Regions from separate parts of the Dactylosporangium darangshiense genome, predicted to be linked through region 1. Evidence: riboswitches for the same ligand, from Rfam matches in the RefSeq annotation. Region 1 holds a riboswitch; the other holds the start of a gene.
What was found. A riboswitch is a leader RNA that binds a small molecule or an ion and turns the genes downstream of it on or off. The one in region 1 is predicted to bind glycine.

Region 1 (3,398 bases):
TCGCCAGGTGCGCGCGCACCGCGACCGGCCCGACGCCGGGACCGCCGCCGCCGTGCGGGATGCAGAAGGTCTTGTGCAGGTTGAGGTGCGACACGTCGGCGCCGAACTTGCCGGGCTTGGCGTAGCCGAGCAGCGCGTTGAGGTTGGCGCCGTCGACGTAGACCTGACCGCCGGCCTCGTGCACCTTCGCGCACAGGTCGGAGATGGCGGTCTCGTACACGCCGTGCGTCGACGGGTACGTCACCATGATCGCGGCGAGCCGGTCCCGGTGCTGCTCGATCTTCTTCTCGAGGTCGCCGAGGTCGACGTTGCCGAGCTCATCGCAGGCGACGACGGCGACCCGCATGCCGGCCATGACGGCGCTGGCCGCGTTGGTGCCGTGTGCGCTGGACGGGATGAGGCACATGTCCCGCTCGGCGTCGCCGCGCTCGAGGTGGTAGGCGCGGATCGCGAGCAGGCCGGCGAGCTCACCCTGCGATCCGGCGTTGGGCTGCAGGCTCACCGCGTCGTAGCCGGTCACCTCGCCCAGCCAGCGCTCGAGGTCGCCGATCAGCCGACGGTAGCCCTGGGTCTGCGACGCCGGCGCGAACGGGTGCATGTTCGCGAACTCGGGCCAGGTGATCGGCTCCATCTCGGTGGTCGCGTTGAGCTTCATCGTGCAGGAGCCCAGCGGGATCATGCCCCGGTCGAGCGCGTAGTCCTTGTCGGAGAGCTTGCGCAGGTACCGCAGCATGGCGGTCTCCGACCGGTGGCTGGCGAACACCGGGTGGGTCAGGTACGCCGACGCGCGGCGCAGCCCGGCCGGCACGGCGTCGGTGGTGTCCAGCGCGGTCACGTCGGCGTGCGCCAGCCCGAACGCGGCGAGCACGTCGCGCAGGTGGCCGAACGTGGTCGTCTCGTCGCAGGCGATGCCGACCCGGTCGGCGTCGATGCGGCGCAGGTTGATCCCGCGGGCGGCGGCCGCCTCGACGACCTGGCCGGCCTGGCCGGGCACGACGGCGGTGACGGTGTCGAAGAACGCCAGGTGCTCGGTGGTGACCCCGCCGGAGCGCAGCCCGGCGGCGAGGCGCACCGCCATGTCGTGGGTGCGGGCGGCGATCTCGCGCAGCCCGTCCGGCCCGTGGTACACCGCGAACATGCTCGCGGTCACCGCGAGCAGCACCTGGGCGGTGCAGATGTTGCTCGTCGCCTTCTCGCGGCGGATGTGCTGCTCACGCGTCTGCAGGGCGAGCCGGTACGCCGGGGCGCCGCCCGCGTCCTTGGACACACCGACGAGCCGGCCGGGCAGCGTGCGCTCCAGCCCCTGGCGGACCGAGATGTAGCCGGCGTGCGGGCCGCCGAAGCCCATCGGCACGCCGAAGCGCTGCGCGCTGCCGACGGCGACGTCGGCGCCGATCGCGCCGGGCTCGCGCAGCAGGCACAGGGCGAGCAGGTCGGCGGCCACCGTGACGATCGCGCCCCGCTCGTGGGCCTGCGCGACGAGCGCCTCGTGGTCGCGCACCACGCCGGAGGCCCCCGGGTACTGCAGGTGCAGCCCGAAGAACTCCTCCGGCAGCTCCTCGACGGTGACGTCCACGACGCGCACCTCGAGGCCGAGCGGCTCCGCCCGGGTCCGGATGACGGCGAGGGTCTGCGGCAGCGTGTCGGCGTCCACGACGTACACGTCCGACTTCGCCTTCGACGAGCGCCGCGCGAGCGTCATCGCCTCCGCGGCGGCGGTGGCCTCGTCCAGCAGCGACGCGCCCGCGACCGGCAACCCGGTCAGGTCGGCGACCACGGTCTGGAAGTTCAGCAGCGCCTCGAGGCGGCCTTGGCTGATCTCCGGCTGGTAGGGCGTGTAGGCCGTGTACCACGACGGGTCCTCGAGCACGTTGCGCAGGATCACCGGCGGCGTGTGCGTGCCGTAGTACCCGAGACCGATCATCGACACGAGCGGCCGGTTGGCCGACGCCAGCGCGCGCAGCTCCGCGAGGACCTCCGCCTCGGACGCCGCCGGCGGCAGGTCGAGCGGCTGGTGCCAGCGGATCGAACCGGGGATCGCGGCGGTCATGAGGTCCTCGACCGACTCGTACCCGACGGTCTTGAGCATGCGGGCCTGCTCATCGGCGGAAGGGCCGATGTGCCGCGCGGCGAAACTCGTCATAGCCACACTCTCTGAGTCGCGGGATAGGGGCGATGCGCTCCTCCCCCTCTGTCGCAGACTCCAGAGGTGCCAACCCGACGCGGTCCTTTTGCCTGAGAGGTTCCGGGGAGGATTTGCCCCTTCGGCGCCACCGTCAGGTGCTGCAACGGTGGTCTCTCCCGCACGGGTATTGGCGGCGAAACCTACCCTACCAACTGTGCAGGACTTGACCATCGTGGCGAAGCACACGATCTACTCGGCAGTCGTCGGCTCCCGCGCCTACGGCCTGTCCGGCCCCGCCTCCGACACCGACCGCCGCGGCGTCTTCCAGGCCCCGACCAGCGACTTCTGGCGCCTGGACAAGCCGCCGACGCACGTGGAGGGCCCGCTGCCGGAGCAGTTCTCCTGGGAGGTGGAGCGCGCCTGCACCCTCGCCCTGGCCGCCAACCCGACCGTCTGGGAGTGCCTGTACTCCCCGCTGGTCGAGCACGTCACCGACGCCGGCCGCGCCCTGCTGGAGCTCCGCCCGGCGTTGCTTTCCCGCCGCGCCGCCCGCACCTACGGCGACTACGCCCGCGACCAGCTGGCGAAGCTGACCTCGACCCGCGCCCGCACCGGCGAGGTCCGCTGGAAGCAGGCGATGCACATGGCCCGCCTGCTGCGCGCCGGCGCCCACGTCCTGCGCACCGGCGAGGTCCTGGTCGACGTCAGCGCACACCGCGACGAGCTCCTGGCGATCCGGGCCGGCGACCTGACCTGGGAGCATTTCACCGCCTTGGCCGCGGACCTGGAGGCCGACCTGTCCGCCGCCGAGTCGGAAACGGTGCTCCCCAAGTCGCCGGACCGCGCCGCGGTGGAGCGCTTCCTGGTCTCCCTGCGCTCCGGCGCCGCTTTCGGCGGCGCGCCGCCCTTCGTCCCCCGCCCGCTGCCGGTGCTCGACGAGATCCCGTCGTGGGCGGGCGAGGTGGCCGACGAGCACCCGTACCCGCTGGTCTTCGCCACCGTGAGCGGCGCCCATCTGTACGGCTTCGCCTCCGTCGACTCCGACCTGGACCTGCGCGCCTGCCACATCCTGCCGCTGCACGAGGTCGTCGGCCTGGAGACGGGCCCGGAGACGGTCCAGTCCGGCGGTGTCCGCGAGGGCATGGAACTCGACGTCGTCAGCCAGGAGCTGGCCAAGTTCGTCCGCCTGCTGCTCCGGCCGAACGGCTACGTCCTGGAGCAGCTGCTCTCCCCGCTGGTCGTGCGCACCTCCTCCCTGCACGAGGAGCTCAAG
Region 2 (3,398 bases), on a different contig from region 1:
CGGCGCGCTGGCGATGACCACGCCCGGCGACACGTCGATGGCGAGCCTCAAGGAGGTCGAGGCGCTGGTGGCCGGCGCCGGCGCTCGCGTACAACGGTGAGATGCAGGCGACCTGGGGAACTGTCCGCATCGATCTGGACGCGACACCACACGTACTGATCGGCGGCACCGACGGGGCCGGGCTCGAGGGGGCCGTGCGGGGCTTCATCGCCGCGCTGCGCCGCGAGCACCCGCCGCAGGAGCTGCGGCTCCTGCTCGCCGACCCGCACGGGCACCAGTTCGGGCGGCTCGGCGACACCGTCGTGGCGAGCACGCCGTACCTCGTCGGCCGCCTCAACGAGGTCCTGCTCGGCGAGCTCGCGCGCCGCACCCGCGACCCGCTGGCCCGGCGTCCCCGGCTGCTCGTCGCGCTGTGGACGCTGGCCGGCGACACCGGGCTCGCGCCCGCCCTCGCGCGGATCGCCCGCGACGGCGCCGCGCTCGGCGTGCACCTGCTGGTGAGCGACAACCGCTACGTGCCGATCCCGATCGACCCCTACCTGACCTTGCGCGCGTCGATGCGCTCCATCAGCGAGCGCCAGTCGCGCGACCTCGTCGGCGTGCCCGACGCCTACCGGCTCGGGCTCGTCGGCGAGGCGCTGCTGCGCGCCGGCGACGGCCCGCCCGTGTGGCTGCGGCCCGAGCGCGCGGACGAGCCGATCCCGGTCGAGGCCGCCGGCACGCCGCCGCTGTGGACACCGCCGCCCGGCGCGCCGCCGATCCCGGACGCCGGGTCCGAGGGCAGGCGGCGGGTCCGGCTCGGCGTCGTCGACCGGCCCTTCGAGCACCGCCGCGACCCCCTCGTCTGCGACCTGGCCGAAAGCCTCGCCATCGTCGGCGGCCCGCAGTCGGGCAAGACGACCGCGGTGCGCAACCTGGTGACCGCGCTCGCGCCGGCCCGGGTGCGGGTCGCCGTGCTCGACCTGACCGGCCGGCTCGCCGACCTCGCCGGGCTGCCGCACGTCGCGGCCGTCGCCGGTGGCCGGGACCGGGATGCGGTACGCCGCACCGCACAGCTCGCCGCCGGCGACCCCGGCGGCATGCTCCTGGTCGTCGACGACGCCTCGCGGCTGCGCGACCACGACGACGCGTACGACATCGTGCGCCTCATGGCGCGGCGCGAACTGCCGTTCGTGGTCACCGCGCACCGCTGGAGCGAGCCCGGCCGGCGCATCGAGCTGCGCCTCGACCCCCGCGACTCCGCGATCTCGCCGTCCGCCGCGGCGCTCGTGCCCCACGAGCCCGGCCACGGCATCGTCGCCGGCGACGGGCCTGGCAGCGCGCTGCACGTGTACCTCGCACCCGCGCCCTGAACGCCGTAGGATACGCACCCGACAACCGCATACGCCGTTCGAACCGCGACGGGAGAGCCCCCGCACCTCGGGGCGCCGAAGGAGCAACTCCTCCCCGGGAATCTCTCAGGCCCACGTACCGCCGCGGCCAGGCGACTCTGAAAAGCCGGGACGCCGCGTCCCGCGCCCACGGTGCAACCCGCCCGCGTCCCGGGCGGCGAAGCTCTCAGGCATTCGATGACAGAGCGGGGAGGCCCACCCTCCGTCCTCGACCAGGGAGCCTCTCGTGACGGCGCTCAGCGCGTTCGACCTGTACTCGATCGGCATCGGCCCCTCCTCCTCACACACCGTGGGCCCGATGCGCGCCGCCCGCCGCTTCGTCGCCGGCCTCGCCGACGACGGGCTCCTGCCGCAGGTCGGGCGCATCCGGGCCGAGCTGTTCGGCTCCCTCGGCGCCACCGGGCACGGCCACGGCTCGGCGCCCGCCGTGGTCCTGGGCCTGCAGGGCGAGGACCCCGCCACCGTGGACACCGACACGACCGGCGCCCGGTTCGCCGCGGTCCGCGACTCGGGACGGATCGGCCTGCTGTCCGGCACCCGGACGATCCCGTTCGACCTGGATGCCGATCTGGTACTCCACCGTCGCCGCAGCCTCCCCGAGCACCCGAACGGCATGCGCTTCCACGCCTGGACGCCCGCGGGGGAGCCCGTCGCCGAGCGCACGTACTTCTCCGTCGGCGGCGGCTTCGTCGTCGGCCCCGGCGGCGCCGTCGTGCCCGGCGACGCTCCCGTCAAGTTCCCGTTCGGCACCGGCGCCGAGCTGCTCGCGCACTGCGACGGCCGGTCAATCAGCGACGTGATGCTCGCCAACGAGCAGGCCTGGCGCTCCGAGGCCGACGTCCGCGCCGGCCTGCTGCACATCTGGTCGGTCATGCAGGAGTGCGTGCAGCGCGGCTGCACCCGCCCCGAGGGCGTCCTGCCCGGCGGCCTGAAGGTCCGCCGCCGCGCACCCGCCCTGCACGCCGACCTGTCCGCAGAGCCCGGCACGCACGACCCGCTGCACGTCCTTGACTGGGTCAACCTCTACGCCCTGGCCGTCAACGAGGAGAACGCCTCCGGCGGCCGGGTCGTCACCGCGCCCACCAACGGCGCCGCCGGCATCATCCCCGCCGTCCTGCACTACTACACCCGGTTCGTCCCGGGCGCCGACGACGACGGCGTCGTGCGCTTCCTGCTCGCCGCGGCCGCCGTCGCCATCATCATCAAGGGCGGCGCCTCGATCTCCGGCGCCGAGGTCGGCTGCCAGGGCGAGGTCGGCTCGGCGTGCGCCATGGCCGCGGCCGGGCTGTGCGAGGTCCTCGGCGGCGACCCGCGCCAGGTCGAGAACGCCGCCGAGATCGGCCTCGAGCACAACCTCGGCCTGACCTGCGACCCGGTCGGCGGCCTGGTGCAGATCCCCTGCATCGAACGCAACGCCATCGCCAGCGTCAAGGCCATCAACGCCGCCCGCCTGGCCCTCAACGGCGACGGCGCGCACCACGTCACCCTGGACAAGGCCGTGCGCACCATGCGCGAGACCGGCCGCGACATGTCGATCAAGTACAAGGAAACCGCCCGCGGCGGGCTTGCGGTGACTGTCATCGAGTGCTGAGCCCGCCGTGAGAAGCTGTGCCTCATGGCGCAGGGCGTGGTGGCGAGGATCGGGCGGTTCTGCTTCCGGCACCGCTGGTCGGTGATCGGCCTCTGGCTGGTCGTGGTCGTGCTCGGCGGCCTCGCCTTCGGGCCGGTCTTCGGCGCGATCGCGGACCCGAGCAACCCCAAGCACGTCGAGGCGATCGACGGCCTCGATGCGGTCGCGACCGGCAATGACTCCAGCGGTACCGTCATCGGCCTCGTGAATGGCGTCGACCCCGGCGCCGATGCGGTGCGCGCCACCATCACCTCGGCGGCGCAGGACCTCCAGCAGGCCCCCGGCGTGCGCTCGGTCGCCACGCCCTACTCGGTGCCGCAGGCGCAGGCGCCGGCCTTCCGCGCGACCGACGGGCGCGGGCTGCTCGTCGTAGTCAC

Region 2: linked by a shared signal. The riboswitch ahead of ABD901_RS26320 (L-serine ammonia-lyase) and the one ahead of gcvP (aminomethyl-transferring glycine dehydrogenase) in region 1 are both predicted to bind glycine.

The regions. Positions count from the first base shown of each region.
Region 1 is NZ_BAABAT010000013.1:22,306-25,703, forward strand. It holds gene gcvP (aminomethyl-transferring glycine dehydrogenase) at 1-2,143, opposite strand, end outside; glycine riboswitch at 2,214-2,314, opposite strand; partial or broken gene ABD901_RS24000 (nucleotidyltransferase domain-containing protein) at 2,349-3,008, shown strand; gene ABD901_RS24005 (nucleotidyltransferase domain-containing protein) at 3,054-3,398, shown strand, end outside.
Region 2 is NZ_BAABAT010000015.1:33,796-37,193, forward strand. It holds gene ABD901_RS26310 (sugar kinase) at 1-100, shown strand, start outside; gene ABD901_RS26315 (FtsK/SpoIIIE domain-containing protein) at 102-1,352, shown strand; glycine riboswitch at 1,392-1,483, shown strand; glycine riboswitch at 1,484-1,585, shown strand; gene ABD901_RS26320 (L-serine ammonia-lyase) at 1,618-2,982, shown strand; gene ABD901_RS26325 (MMPL family transporter) at 3,007-3,398, shown strand, end outside.